2 regions of the Carnobacterium sp. FSL E2-0243 genome follow, and region 2 is predicted to be linked to the other one. Evidence: predicted binding sites of a transcription regulator. Region 2 holds the regulator's gene; the other holds the start of a gene.
What was found. The regulator HrcA, encoded in region 2, represses chaperone genes, less so after heat shock. The targets are predictions, from matches to a motif close to TTAGCACTCNNNNNNNNNGAGTGCTAA.

Region 1 (7,125 bases), 760 kb from region 2:
GTCAAAGAGAAGTATTAGAAAATATCATTAAAGAGGGTGCGACCCTTTCAAGTTTAATGAAATATAAAGATGTATTAACGGTTATTGAAGACAACATGAAAACGAATCTATCCATTGATGAGATGTTTGAGATTCAAAAAAACTATCGTTCCGCAGCTGATTCAATTGAGCAAGTCCAATTGGTGGGTGAAGGTGAGATGTTAAATGAGGTTTCATACGAAATGATTCCCCAAGATGAAATTGAACGTGTATCGACAATTCTTAAAAATGAACTGGATATTTAACTCTAATTAAATGAAAAAGGACTGAGAATAATTGATTCTCAGTCCTTTTTTCTGTTAAACATCGCCAAGTTCTTCTAAAGCTAAACTCTGTTCTTCCCACTCATTCATAGATGTTTCATTTTTTACTTTCAATTCTTGTAAAATCTGATTAATTTCTTGAACTTTAACATGATTTCCAAATACTTCAGGTAAGGTTAATTGATTCTCTAAGTCTTGAATAGTCGATTCTAACTCAGCCATTTCAGTTTCTAAGGCTTCAATTCGTCTCGTTAATTGACGAATCAACTTTTGTTCTTCTTTGCCAATTTGATAATGTTTTTTTGTTCCAGCATTTAGTTCAGTAGGCGCTGCTTGAGAGATGTTTTTCAATTGTTCCTCTTCTGCCAAAAGACGTAATTCTTCTTCCTCAGCCTTCTTCTCTAAATAATAATCATAATCACCTAAATAAAGTTTACTTCCAGTTTCCGATAACTCTACAACAGTCGTCGCAATTCGGTTGATAAAATAGCGATCATGGGAAACAAATAGTAGCGTCCCAGGAAACTCAATTAAAGCATCCTCTAAAACTTCTTTACTATCAATGTCTAAATGGTTTGTAGGCTCATCTAAAATCAGAAAATTATCTTTCTCCATTGAAAGCTTAGCCAATGCTAGACGAGCTTTTTCACCACCACTTAAACTAGTTACTGATTTTTCAACATCTTCACCAGAAAATAAGAAGCTACCTAAAATGCTGCGAATATCTTTTTCTGGAGTTAAGGGATGAGCATCCCATAGTTCAGCTAAAACAGTTTTAGTCGAGTTTAAATTTGCTTGTTCTTGGTCATAATAGCCCACTTCAACATTGGCCCCAAAGCGTTTTTCGCCTTGAATTAACGGAATATCATCTACTAAAGATTTAAGTAAAGTTGATTTCCCAATCCCATTGGGACCCACTAAAGCGACTGCGTCTAGTTTACGAATATCTAATTGAATCGGTGCTGAAATAATTTTATTGTCATATCCAACAGCTGCATCATTAACCGTTAAAACAACATTTCCGCTTTCCTTAGCTGGTTGAAATTTGAAGCGAGCTGACTTTTCATCCCCTTTAGGCTTATCTAAACGGTCCATCTTTTCTAATTGCTTACGCCGACTTTGAGCCCGTTTTGTTGTCGTTGCTCGGACTAAATTTCGGGCGACAAAATCTTCTAATTTCGCAATTTCAGTTTGTTGTTTTTCAAACTCTTTCCATTCTCGTTCTAAATTTGCAGCTTTTAGATCTAAATATTTTGTATAATTGCCTTTATAGTGAGTCATTTTTTGTCGACTAAGTTCATAGACTTCATTCACAACTTTGTCTAAAAAATAGCGATCATGAGACACAATCAATAGTGCACCTTTATAAGTTTGCAAATAATCTTCTAGCCAATTTAAAGTGGCAATATCTAAATGGTTCGTCGGTTCATCCAAGACTAGTAAATCTCTTTTTTCCAATAACAATCGAGCTAATGCCAGACGCGTTTTTTGACCACCAGAAAGTTGTGTAATACTTTTTGTGTAATCCTGTTCAAAAAAACGAAAACCATGTAAAACAGAGCGAATTTCAGCTTCAAAACCAAATCCATTGGCTGAACTAAAATCATGTTGCAATTGATCATAATCATCTAAGACTTTTTGGTAGGCTTCAGAATTCGCTAGTAACTCAGGTTCACCTAATTTTTCTTCTAATAGATGCATGCGTTTTTCCATTTGGAGCACAGGTTCAAAAACAGTCAGCATTTCGTCCCAAATAGTTTTATCAGAATCTAAACCAGTATGTTGCGCTAAATAACCAACAGTCACAGCTTTGCCTTTAGCAATCTTACCAGCATCTGGATCTTCAAGTCCGACAATCATTTTTAATAAAGTTGTTTTCCCCGCACCGTTTCGACCAACTAAAGCAATTCGCGAAGTATCTTGAATTTCTAATTGAATATTTTCAAAGAGCACGTCAGCACCAAAATGACGAGCTACTTGTTGAGTTTGTAATAAAATCATAGTAGTATCCTTTCTTATAACAGCTTCATCCCTAGTGTAGCATAGATTGCAGACGGATAAAATTGAAATCCAGAGATTTTAAAGAGAAGTTTGCTACAAAAAGTGATTCACAAGCAAAGCCTTGTGAATTTAATGAATAGATTGTGACATGTGAATTCAGTTATTCCCAAGCAGATAACTGGTAATATAATGAAAGCATGCTATAATAAATTTGTTCATTACTTATTATGCGATTGTGAAGCTTCGTAATTTGTAGTGGATATTGTGAACTAAACACAAACTAGTTTCAGCAAATAAATACAAATGATTAATGGAGGAAAAAAAATGTCTACTCAAAAAATACCTAAGGCAACAGCAAAACGTTTGCCTATTTATTACCGTTACTTACGTTTCTTGAATGATGCAGGGAAAGATCGTGTCTCTTCAACAGAGTTAAGCGATGCTGTTAAAGTTGATAGCGCAACAATTCGTCGTGATTTCTCCTATTTCGGTGCTCTTGGAAAAAGAGGTTATGGTTATGATGTTGAAGATCTATTGAACTTTTTTAGTAAAACCTTGAACCAAGATCGTTTAACAAATGTTGCTTTAATTGGAGTGGGAAACTTAGGCCATGCGTTATTAAACTATAATTTCCACCAAAGTAATAACACTAGAATTAGTGCAGCCTTTGATATCGATGAAAAATTAGTTGGAACAATTGCTAGTGGCGTTCCTGTTTATCCTATGAGTGAAATGGTGGAACAATTAAAATTACAACAAATTGAAGTCGTGATTTTAACTGTCCCAGCTCCTGTGGCTCAAGAAACAGTCAACCAATTAGTGGATGCAAATGTTAAGGGAATTATGAACTTTACACCATTAAGAATTTCTGTACCAGATGATATTCGCGTACAAAATGTTGATTTGACGAATGAACTACAAACTTTAATTTATTTCTTAGATCATTATACAGCTGATGATATGACAGAAGAAGAATAATAAATAAAAAAAGCAGCAAACCTATTTAGGTTTGTTGCTTTTACTAATTTGTAGATAAATTTGGAGCATTTTTGTCGCACGAACAAAATCATTAGTGGCAATTAAAACACAAAGAATTGTAAAAAATCCCCAGCCAGAAGTTGAGACAAAATCAACAGCAAACCAAATGAATACAGCGGCTAAAATATAATTGAAGATAATTTGAATGAAAAACCCGTTTTTACTCATTGAACTAAAAATTCCTTTCTGTTAAAACCCAAAGTTAAGAGAAACTTCTAAATAGAATTAAATTAGACTTAAAATCACTGCAATTGTATTCATTAATACATGGGCAATAATAGGTGTGGCGATATTTTTGGTTTTCGTATATAAAAAGCAAAAGACCAAGCCCATTGTTGAATAAACTAAAAAATGACCATCCATATGCACAAAAGCGAATAATAGGGAGCTAATTACAGCAGCGCCAACAGCTCCAGTTAAATCAAAGAAAAAACCAAAAATAACTTTACGAAAAACAAACTCTTCCATAATAGGACCAAATAAAACAGTCGTCAATAAAAATAAAGGATACTTGTTGATAATCGCAAAAATTTCAGCTGAATTTTGTGAAGCAATAGTTTGCTGAAATAAATGAACTTCAATAAATTGTGCTAATTTTTGCATAATTATTGCGGCAAAAACACCGATAATTCCCCAAGTAATAACCTGTTTAAGCGAAAGTGATTTTTGCAAAGTAATGCTGTTCCGAATAGTTGATTTTCGATTCAATTGTATCATTATAAGAGTACCTAAAGCAAAAAATAATAACGTTCCATAGACTACGAATTCAATTTTCAGCTGTTTAGGCGCAATTTGTGCCAATAAAACCGGTAGAAGTTGAGCGAGAAGATACGTGAATAGTATCGCAATGGATGTATGTTTAATGGTTAATTTCAATAGTATAATCCTCTTTAGTCAAAATTTTAACTGCTTAGTGAATTTTGTTTCTTCCTTTATAGCAATCAATTTTATTAGTATAGCATATTATGAAATCACGTGTTTTAAAATTTGTTTTTTTTAATGAAAGTAAGTCAAGTTTACTCTCTAATGATTTTTAGCAAAAAGTTTAAAATTTTATCTATTTATTTAAAAAAAAATCGAGTAAATGACTTGCATTTTTTGCTGAACTTGATTATAGTAAAAGAGTAGTTTAGCACTCGCATATAAAGAGTGCTAAAAAAGAAAAATTATAAAAAGAAAAACTGGAGGGATTTTACGTGTTAAAACCATTAGGAGATCGCGTTATAATTGAAGTTGCTAAAGAACAAGAGAAAACTATCGGTGGCATTGTGCTAACGAGTTCAGCACAGGAAAAACCTCAAACTGGAACAGTCATCGCTATTGGCGAAGGCCGTGTGCTAGAAAATGGTACGAAAGTTGATATCGCTGTTAAAGTAGGCGATACCGTTTTATTTGAAAAATATGCTGGTGCTGAAGTTAAGTATGATGGCAAAGAATATTTAGTCGTAAAAGAACATGATTTAGTCGCAATCGTTGACTAAACTCCAATAAAAAAACTAAAAAAATTATGAGGTGAAGGAAAAATGGCAAAAGACATTAAATTTGCAGAAGATGCACGTAGCGCAATGTTACGCGGAGTAGATATTTTAGCGAATACAGTCAAAGTAACTTTAGGACCTAAAGGACGTAACGTTGTCCTAGAAAAATCATTTGGTTCACCACTTATCACAAATGATGGTGTAACAATTGCAAAAGAGATTGAACTAGAAGATCACTTTGAAAATATGGGCGCAAAATTAGTTTCAGAAGTTGCTTCTAAAACGAATGATATCGCAGGAGACGGAACGACAACTGCAACTGTTTTAACACAAGCAATTGTACGTGAAGGCTTAAAAAACGTAACAGCAGGAGCAAACCCAGTTGGAATTCGTCGTGGGATTGAATTAGCAACTAAAACAGCGGTTGAAGAATTACACGCTATTTCAAAAGTCGTTAATTCAAAAGAAGCGATTGCACAAGTAGCAGCAATTTCATCTGATGACGAGCGCATTGGTCAATTGATTGCTGACGCAATGGAAAAAGTTGGCAATGATGGTGTGATTACGATTGAAGAATCAAAAGGAATTGAAACTGAATTAGACGTTGTTGAAGGTATGCAATTTGACCGTGGTTACCTATCTCAATATATGGTAACAGACAACGATAAAATGGAAGCAGTTCTAGAAAACCCGTATATCTTGATTACAGACAAGAAAATTTCAAATATCCAAGATGTTTTACCAATGCTTGAACAAATTATCCAACAAGGTCGTCCATTATTAATTATTGCTGATGATGTTGACGGAGAAGCATTGCCTACATTAGTACTAAATAAAATTCGTGGAACATTCAATGTTGTAGCTGTTAAAGCACCAGGATTTGGCGATCGTCGTAAAGCTATGCTAGAAGACATTGCGATTTTAACAGGTGGAACAGTTATTACAGATGATTTAGGTCTAGAATTAAAAGATACAACAATCGAACAATTAGGTCACGCTGGTAAAGCCGTAGTGACAAAAGATGCAACAACGATTGTTGAAGGTGCAGGAGCCAAAGAAAACATTGAACACCGTGTTGCCTTAATCAAAGCTCAAGCAGCAGATACTACATCTGATTTTGATAAAGAAAAATTACAAGAACGTTTAGCAAAACTTTCTGGCGGAGTAGCAGTAGTTAAAGTTGGAGCAGCTACCGAAACAGAATTAAGAGAACGCAAATTACGTATTGAAGATGCGTTAAATGCCACTCGTGCAGCAGTTGAAGAAGGAATCGTTGCCGGTGGTGGAACAGCCTTAATTAACGTTCAAAAGAAAGTTTCTGAATTAGAAGCAGAAGGCGACATCGCAACAGGAATTAGAATTGTATTACGTTCACTAGAAGAACCATTACGCCAAATCGCTGAAAATGCTGGACTTGAAGGTTCAGTCATTGTTGATAAATTAAAACATGTTGAAGCGGGAATTGGTTTCAATGCAGCTAACGGTGAATGGGTAAATATGATCGAAGCTGGGATTGTTGATCCAACTAAAGTAACACGCAGCGCATTGCAAAATGCAGCTAGTGTTGCAGCTCTATTATTAACAACAGAAGCAGTTGTTGCTGACAAACCAGCTCCAGAAGCACCAATGGGTGGCGGCGCTGGAATGGACCCATCAATGATGGGCGGCATGATGTAAGTTAAATACAAAAAAGGAGGCTTTCTCATCATGAGAAAGCCTCCTTTTTATTGTTGATCCTATTGATTTAGCCGGTGTTCTGTTTGCTATCTTGAAAATCTCTTCCTAATGCAGATATGAAACCACAAGTCTTTGAATAAGGAACGGTAACAGTCTCACTTGATGGCTATGAAACGATAGAGTTAAATGACTTTAAACAAGATTTCGCTTCTAGCTTCAGAGACAATTCGGATGTAGGTTTATTACTAGCTAAATATACGAAGGATTGATAATAACCTACTGATTGGTTATTATAGTAGTATAAGATAATAGCTAAAAAAGATGGAAGCAACTTGATAAAATAAAAGAAAGCTAAATTGAGACGGAGGAATTTTGATGTGTACAGGTATTTCATTAAAAACAGTTGAACAGACTATTTTTTGGGGAAGAACACAAGAATTTGATTTAGATTTACCGTATCAAGGAGAAATTATCCCTAAAGACTATTTAATAGAGGATACATTAACAGCGTTTGAGACAAAGTATGCAGTTATGGGAATTAGTGTGAAAGGTATGTCGACTATGATTGATGGAGTCAATCAAGCTGGTATTGCTGGAGGAAGTTTTTATTTTGCACATTACAATAACTA
Region 2 (7,125 bases):
TCAATTGATCAAAATCTATGGGGGAGAAGTAATGAATGTGGTATTTTAGAAAATCCGTGGATTGCACCACCAGAAGTTGCGTATGAATTAACGAATAGTTTAGAAACAACACCTGATACACCTGATACAATTGAAATCGAATTTTTAGCTGGCGTTCCGGTGGCTTTGAATGGAGTATCCTTGTCATTATCTGAATTAATTATTCAGTTAAATACGTTAGCAGGCAAACATGGAGTTGGCCGGATTGACCATATTGAAAACCGTTTAGTCGGAATCAAATCCCGTGAAGTTTATGAAGCGCCAGGCGCAGTTACATTAATCACTGCACACAAAGAATTAGAAGATTTAACCTTTGTTCGTGACATTGCACATTTTAAACCTCTGATTGAGCAAAAAATTACTGAAATGATTTATAATGGCTTATGGTTTAACCCACTAACAGAAGCTTTAGTAGCCTTTTTAAAAACAACGCAGCAATATGTAAATGGAACTGTACGGGTAAAACTATTTAAAGGTCATGCGATTGTTGAAGGTAGAAAATCACCAAACTCTCTGTATGATGAAGAACTGGCAACCTATACATCGGCCGACACATTTGATCAAGAAGCAGCAGTGGGCTTCATTAAATTATGGGGTTTACCAACGCAAGTTAGTGCAGAAGTTCTAAAAAAGTAAAAAAGTTAATGGAGGTGCATACGTAAATGAGCGAAAAATTATGGGGTGGTCGATTTGAAGAAAAGAGTGAAGCTTGGGTAGATCAATTTGGAGCGTCCATTGAATTTGATCAGAAACTGGCCAAAGAAGATTTATTAGTCAGTTTAGCTCACGTACAAATGCTAGGAAAATGTAAAATTATTCCACAAGAAGAGGTAGAGACAATTGTTGGTGGATTAAATAAACTAGTAGAAAAATTAGCCGAAAATAAATTGCATTTTACCAGTGTAAATGAAGACATCCATTTAAATATGGAAAAGTTACTTCACGATGAGATTGGCCCAGTAGCTGGGAAGCTGCATACGGCTAGAAGTCGTAATGATCAAGTAGCGACAGATATGCACTTGTACTTAAAAAATCAAGTAGCTGAAATTATTCATGCGGTAAATGATTTATTGGACATCTTAATTGAAAAAGCTGAGAGCAATATTCAAACAATTATGCCTGGTTATACTCATTTGCAACACGCTCAACCTATCTCGTTAGCCCATCATTTATTGGCTTACCACAGTATGTTTAAACGCGATCTGGAACGTTTAGAGGAAAGTCTAAAACGAATTGATATATCGCCACTTGGCTGTGCAGCTTTAGCTGGTACCACTTTCCCCATTGATCGTCATTATGCAGCTGATTTACTTGGATTCTCTAAGATTTATAGCAATAGCCTTGATGGCGTCAGTGATCGAGATTTTATTCTTGAATTTTTAAGTAATAGCAGTATCTTAATGATGCATCTTTCCAGATTTTGCGAAGAAATTATTTTATGGACGAGTCATGAATTTCAGTTTGCTACATTAACAGATGCTTTTTCAACAGGAAGTTCGATTATGCCTCAGAAAAAAAATCCTGATATGGCGGAATTGATTCGTGGCAAAACGGGTAGAGTTTATGGCAATCTATTTAGCTTATTAACAGTCCTAAAAGGCCTACCTTTAGCCTACAATAAAGATTTACAAGAAGATAAAGAAGGCATGTTCGACACAGTAGAGACTGTTCTTCAAAGTTTACGCATTTTTACAGGAATGATTGCTACAATTCAATTTCATTCAGAAACAATGAAAAAAGCAACTCAAAAAGATTTTTCAAATGCGACTGAATTAGCAGATTATTTAGCTACAAAAGGGATTCCATTTAGAGAAGCTCACGAAATTGTTGGGAAATTAGTTTTAGCATGTACTAAAAAAGGCATTTATTTACAAGATGTATCGCTAGCAGAGTATCAAAAAGTTGCTCCAATTATAGAAGCAGATATTTATTATTTTCTAGAGTCTGATACTGCCGTTGCAAGACGAACATCTGCTGGCGGAACAGCCTTTTCAGAAATAGAAGCAGCGATTGCTAAAGCTAAATTAAGTTAATTAAAAACCATTTTATTCCATTTATTGGATAAGATGGTTTGTTTTTGTACATAATAAGAGTAAAATAGAATTAGAATTCAATCGCAAAAAGTTAGGAGTTTACGCTAGTGACAGAGTTTAAAAGAACCATTCACGAGATACAAAAAGAGTGGGGACAATTCAAATATTTAGTTATGGCCCATTCTCAACAGCATTATAATCAAATTCGGTTATTGTTTAAAGAGAGTTGCAATCTAGTAGAGAGCTATGTTGACTTTAAACGGTTAGTGGGAGAAGCACTAGCCGTTGAGCAAACTATTGGCTCATTTAGCAATGCGGTGAAGCATGTTTGGGGATATTTCAAAAAAATTGCAACAAATGAGGAAAAGCTGACCTTTCAACGAAAACTTTTTGATTATCAAGCAGGAATGGCATCTTCAAAAATACTCGTGACGTATTTAAGAAAGCTTACAATTCATTACGAAATCCCTTATTTATTAAGCTCATTTTTTTTATTCCCTCAAGATTCATAGTAAAGAAAGAAGGTTCTAAAGTGCAGATATATACATTGTGTTTTCTAAAAAAAGAAAATGAAATTCTATTACTAAATCGTCAAAAAAATCCTTGGATGGGGCGTTGGAATGGTGTTGGAGGAAAAATTGAAGTTGGAGAAACCCCATTAGAGTGCGCTTTACGAGAAATTAAAGAAGAAACCGACATTTCATTGGACCATGCGCACTATGGCGGGCAAATGGATTGGTATGAAGATGGAGTGTTGCGAGGTGGATTAGAATTATACTTAGCAGAATTACCAGCTGATTTTCACTACCTAACTCCAAAAGGAACACGTGAAGGGATTTTGGATTTTAAAAAAATTGACTGGATATTTGCAGAAAAAAACCAAGGCATGCCAGATAATATTCCCTTTATATTAAATCATTTATTAACAAGCCCTGATAAACAGTACTTTAGTTGCTTTTTTGAAAGTGGAGCACTACAAAAAGTAATAAAAGTGGAGAAATGATTCATACAATTTCCATTTTTAAAAAAATAAAATAATAATCTATTAATAAAAAATAAAAATACAACTAAGTACCTAGAAATATCTACATACTTAGTTGGATTTTTAGAAAAATACATAAAAAAAGCAAAAAAATCATAAAAAATTAGTAGTATATCGTTGACAAGTACGGGGGAATTTGGTAAATTAATACTTGTATTAGCACTCGTGCTTGTTAAGTGCTAAAAAGAGGTGAGATAATGTTAACAGAAAGGCAGATTTTAATTCTTACAACAATCATTCGATTGTACACAGATTATGGAAATGCTGTCGGATCGAAGACATTAATGAATGAGGCTGGATTGAACTACAGTTCTGCTACCATTCGTAATGAAATGGGACGTTTGGAAGAGCTTGGTTTTATTCAAAAAACCCATTCTTCATCAGGTCGTATTCCATCGATTAAAGGCTATCGGTTTTATGTGGATCACTTAGTTCATCCTGATAAAGTAACCTCAAAAGATATTGCGATTATCAAATCTTCTTTTGGAAATGAATTCCATGAGTTAGATGAGATTGTGGCAGAATCAGCTGAGGTACTCTCACAATTAACTAGTTATACAGCAATAACATTAGGTCCGGAACTAAAAGATAGTCGCTTAACTGGATTTCGCTTAGTGCCATTAAGTGATTTTCAAGTAATGGTTATTCTAGTAACGGATAAAGGGCATGTTGAAAATCAAATTTTTAATTTGCCAAAAAGCATCAATGGGTATGAATTGGAAAAAATTGTGCGTATTTTTAATGATCAATTAGTGGGTTATCCATTAGTTGAGGTGTATCAGAAATTAAAAAATGATATTCCCCAACTTCTGCAAAAATATGTTCGTACTCCAATTGGCATCATTGATGTGGTAGACAATATTATCACTCGAGCAGCGCAAGATCGCATTTTTGTTAGAGGTAGAATGAATATTCTTGATTTTAATGAAGCGATGGATGTTGAAAAGTTTAAATCTATATACAATCTGATGGATGGAAATACAAGTTTGACTAGTTTAATTAATCAAAGCCATGAAGGAATTGAAGTGAAGATTGGGCAAGAATTACAAAATGAATTATTCCAAGACTTCAGTTTGATTACAGCTAGTTACGATGTAGTCGGACATGGTTCAGGTATGATTGCTTTACTAGGACCAACGAGCATGCCTTATTCAAAAATGATTGGTTTAGTTGATGTTTTTCGAAATGAACTTTCGCAAAAGATGATTGAGTACTATCGTTCAATGGAAGACTAATGAAAAGGAGATTTTAATGTGGCTAAAGAAGAGAAGCAAGATTTAAACGAAGAATTAAAAAATAAGACAGAAGAAGTTGAGGAATCAACAGACACTGAAGTAGAAGAGTTAATTGAAGTTGATGAATTAACTGAAACTAAAGTTGCTTTAGATGAAATGGAAGATCGCTATTTACGTTTACAAGCTGAATTGGCGAATATCCGTAAAAGAAATCAAAAAGAGCGTGAAGATGCTGCAAAATATCGTGCACAAAACTTAGCAACAGAGCTTTTACCAGTTATTGATAATTTGGAACGAGCAATGGCATCACAAGTTAGTGATGAAGAAAGCGAAGGCTTGAAAAAAGGGTTAGAAATGGTTATGACGACTTTCAGAACGGCTTTGAAAAATGAAGGGATTGAAGAAATTAATCCTGTCAACGAAGCTTTTGATCCGAATTTCCATCAAGCTGTTCAAACGCAACCAGTTGAAGAAGGTCAAGAATCAGATACTGTCGTTACCGTTTTACAAAAAGGTTATGTATTAAAAGACCGTGTATTACGACCAGCAATGGTGATTGTTGCTCAATAATTATTGAGTAGTCGATGGTTTTCTTTAGATAATTTCTAGCATTAGGCTTATACTAAAGCTAGAGGCAAAAAATAAGTATTCACTGAGTAATCAGTATGAATCAATAAATGTTTAAAAACGAAAAAAAAAATAAATTGTAAAGAGGGAATTAACTATGAGTAAAATTATTGGTATTGACTTAGGAACTACAAACTCTGCAGTTGCAGTATTAGAAGGCGGAGAAGCAAAAATTATTGCGAATCCAGAAGGTAACCGTACAACACCATCAGTTGTTTCATTTAAAAATGGTGAAATCCAAGTTGGTGAAGTAGCTAAACGTCAAGCAGTAACAAATCCAAATACAATCAGCTCTGTAAAACGCCACATTGGTGAAGCTGGTTTCAGTATTGAAATGGAAGGCAAAAAATATACAGCTCAAGAAATCTCAGCAATGATTTTACAATATCTAAAAGGTTTTGCTGAAGAATATTTAGGCGAAAAAGTTGAAAAAGCTGTTATTACAGTTCCTGCTTACTTTAACGATGCACAACGTCAAGCAACAAAAGACGCTGGTAAAATTGCTGGTTTAGAAGTAGAACGTATTGTTAACGAGCCAACTGCTGCAGCATTAGCATATGGTTTAGACAAAACAGATAAAGATGAAAAAGTTTTAGTATTTGACTTAGGTGGCGGTACTTTTGACGTATCTATCTTAGAATTAGGCGACGGTGTATTTGATGTACTAGCAACAGCTGGGGACAACAAATTAGGTGGAGATGACTTTGATAACAAAATCATCGACTACATGGTAGCTGAATTCAAAAAAGAAAATGCTATCGATTTATCTAAAGATAAAATGGCTGTTCAACGTTTGAAAGATGCTGCTGAAAAAGCTAAAAAAGACTTATCAGGTGTAACTTCAACTCAAATTAGCTTACCATTTATCACTGCTGGGGAAGCTGGTCCATTACACTTAGAAATGAATTTAACTCGTGCTAAATTTGACGAATTAACTCATGACTTAGTTGATCGTACAAAAGTTCCAGTTCGTCAAGCATTAAAAGATGCTGGTTTAACAGCTTCTGATATTGATGAAGTTATCTTAGTTGGTGGATCTACTCGTATTCCAGCAGTTGTTGAAGCTGTTAAAAAAGAAACAAACCAAGAACCAAACAAATCAGTAAACCCAGATGAAGTTGTAGCAATGGGTGCTGCAATTCAAGGTGGAGTTATTACTGGAGATGTTAAAGACATCGTTTTACTTGATGTAACACCATTATCATTAGGAATTGAAACAATGGGTGGCGTATTTACAAAACTTATTGACCGTAACACAACAATTCCAACAAGTAAATCACAAGTCTTCTCAACAGCTGCAGATAACCAACCTGCTGTAGATGTGCATGTATTACAAGGTGAACGTCCAATGGCTGCAGATAACAAAACATTAGGTCGTTTCCAATTAACTGATATTCCAGCTGCTCCACGTGGTGTTCCACAAATCGAAGTATCATTTGATATCGACAAAAATGGGATTGTAAATGTTCGTGCGAAAGATTTAGGTACTCAAAAAGAACAAACAATTACTATCAAATCTTCATCAGGCTTATCAGACGAAGAAATCGAACGCATGGTTAAAGATGCCGAAGCGAATGCTGAAGCAGATAAAACACGTAAAGAAGAAGTTGACTTACGTAACGATGTGGATCAATTGTTATTCTCAGTTGATAAAACATTAGCTGAATTAGAAGGAAAAGTTGATGCAGATGAAGTTAAAAAAGCTGAAGAAGCTCGTGAAGAGTTGAAAGCTGCTGTTGAAGCAAATGACTTAGAAGCTATGAAAACAAAACGCGATGCATTGAATGAAATCGTTCAAGCATTGACAGTAAAATTATATGAACAAGCTGCTCAACAACAAGCTGAAGAAAATCCAGAAGCAGCTCAAGCAGGTGCAGATGATGTAGTTGATGCAGAGTTTGAAGAAGTTGAAAAAGACGAAGACAAATAATCTATAACTAATTTAAATGTTCTAGGAGGGAGAAGCCAAGGCAAAATGCTTTTGGCTTTTTCTTCTAGGATGTGGTATGCTTTTAAAGGATAATCGAGAGGTAGCGAATGTGACTTAATTTGCATACGTAACGATGGAGGGAATTAGATGGCAAAAAGAGATTATTATGAAGCACTTGGTGTAGCCAAAGGTGCAAGTGACGATGAAATAAAAAAAGCT

Region 1: a site for HrcA is predicted at 4,471-4,497, ahead of groES (co-chaperone GroES). Genes of this name have one in related genera too.

Annotation. Positions count from the first base shown of each region.
Region 1 covers NZ_JBBOPM010000001.1:874,599-881,723, forward strand. The annotation lists gene MHI00_RS03980 (LCP family glycopolymer transferase) at 1-284, shown strand, start outside; gene MHI00_RS03985 (ABC-F family ATP-binding cassette domain-containing protein) at 339-2,303, opposite strand; gene MHI00_RS03990 (redox-sensing transcriptional repressor Rex) at 2,628-3,281, shown strand; gene MHI00_RS03995 (YdiK family protein) at 3,303-3,509, opposite strand; gene MHI00_RS04000 (CPBP family intramembrane glutamic endopeptidase) at 3,567-4,217, opposite strand; gene groES (co-chaperone GroES) at 4,538-4,822, shown strand; gene groL (chaperonin GroEL) at 4,865-6,496, shown strand; gene MHI00_RS04015 (choloylglycine hydrolase family protein) at 6,872-7,125, shown strand, end outside.
Region 2 covers NZ_JBBOPM010000001.1:1,629,651-1,636,775, forward strand. The annotation lists gene MHI00_RS07610 (argininosuccinate synthase) at 1-675, shown strand, start outside; gene argH (argininosuccinate lyase) at 702-2,072, shown strand; gene MHI00_RS07620 (YbgA family protein) at 2,180-2,584, shown strand; gene MHI00_RS07625 (NUDIX hydrolase) at 2,605-3,075, shown strand; gene hrcA (heat-inducible transcriptional repressor HrcA) at 3,312-4,349, shown strand; gene grpE (nucleotide exchange factor GrpE) at 4,368-4,919, shown strand; gene dnaK (molecular chaperone DnaK) at 5,074-6,906, shown strand; gene dnaJ (molecular chaperone DnaJ) at 7,054-7,125, shown strand, end outside.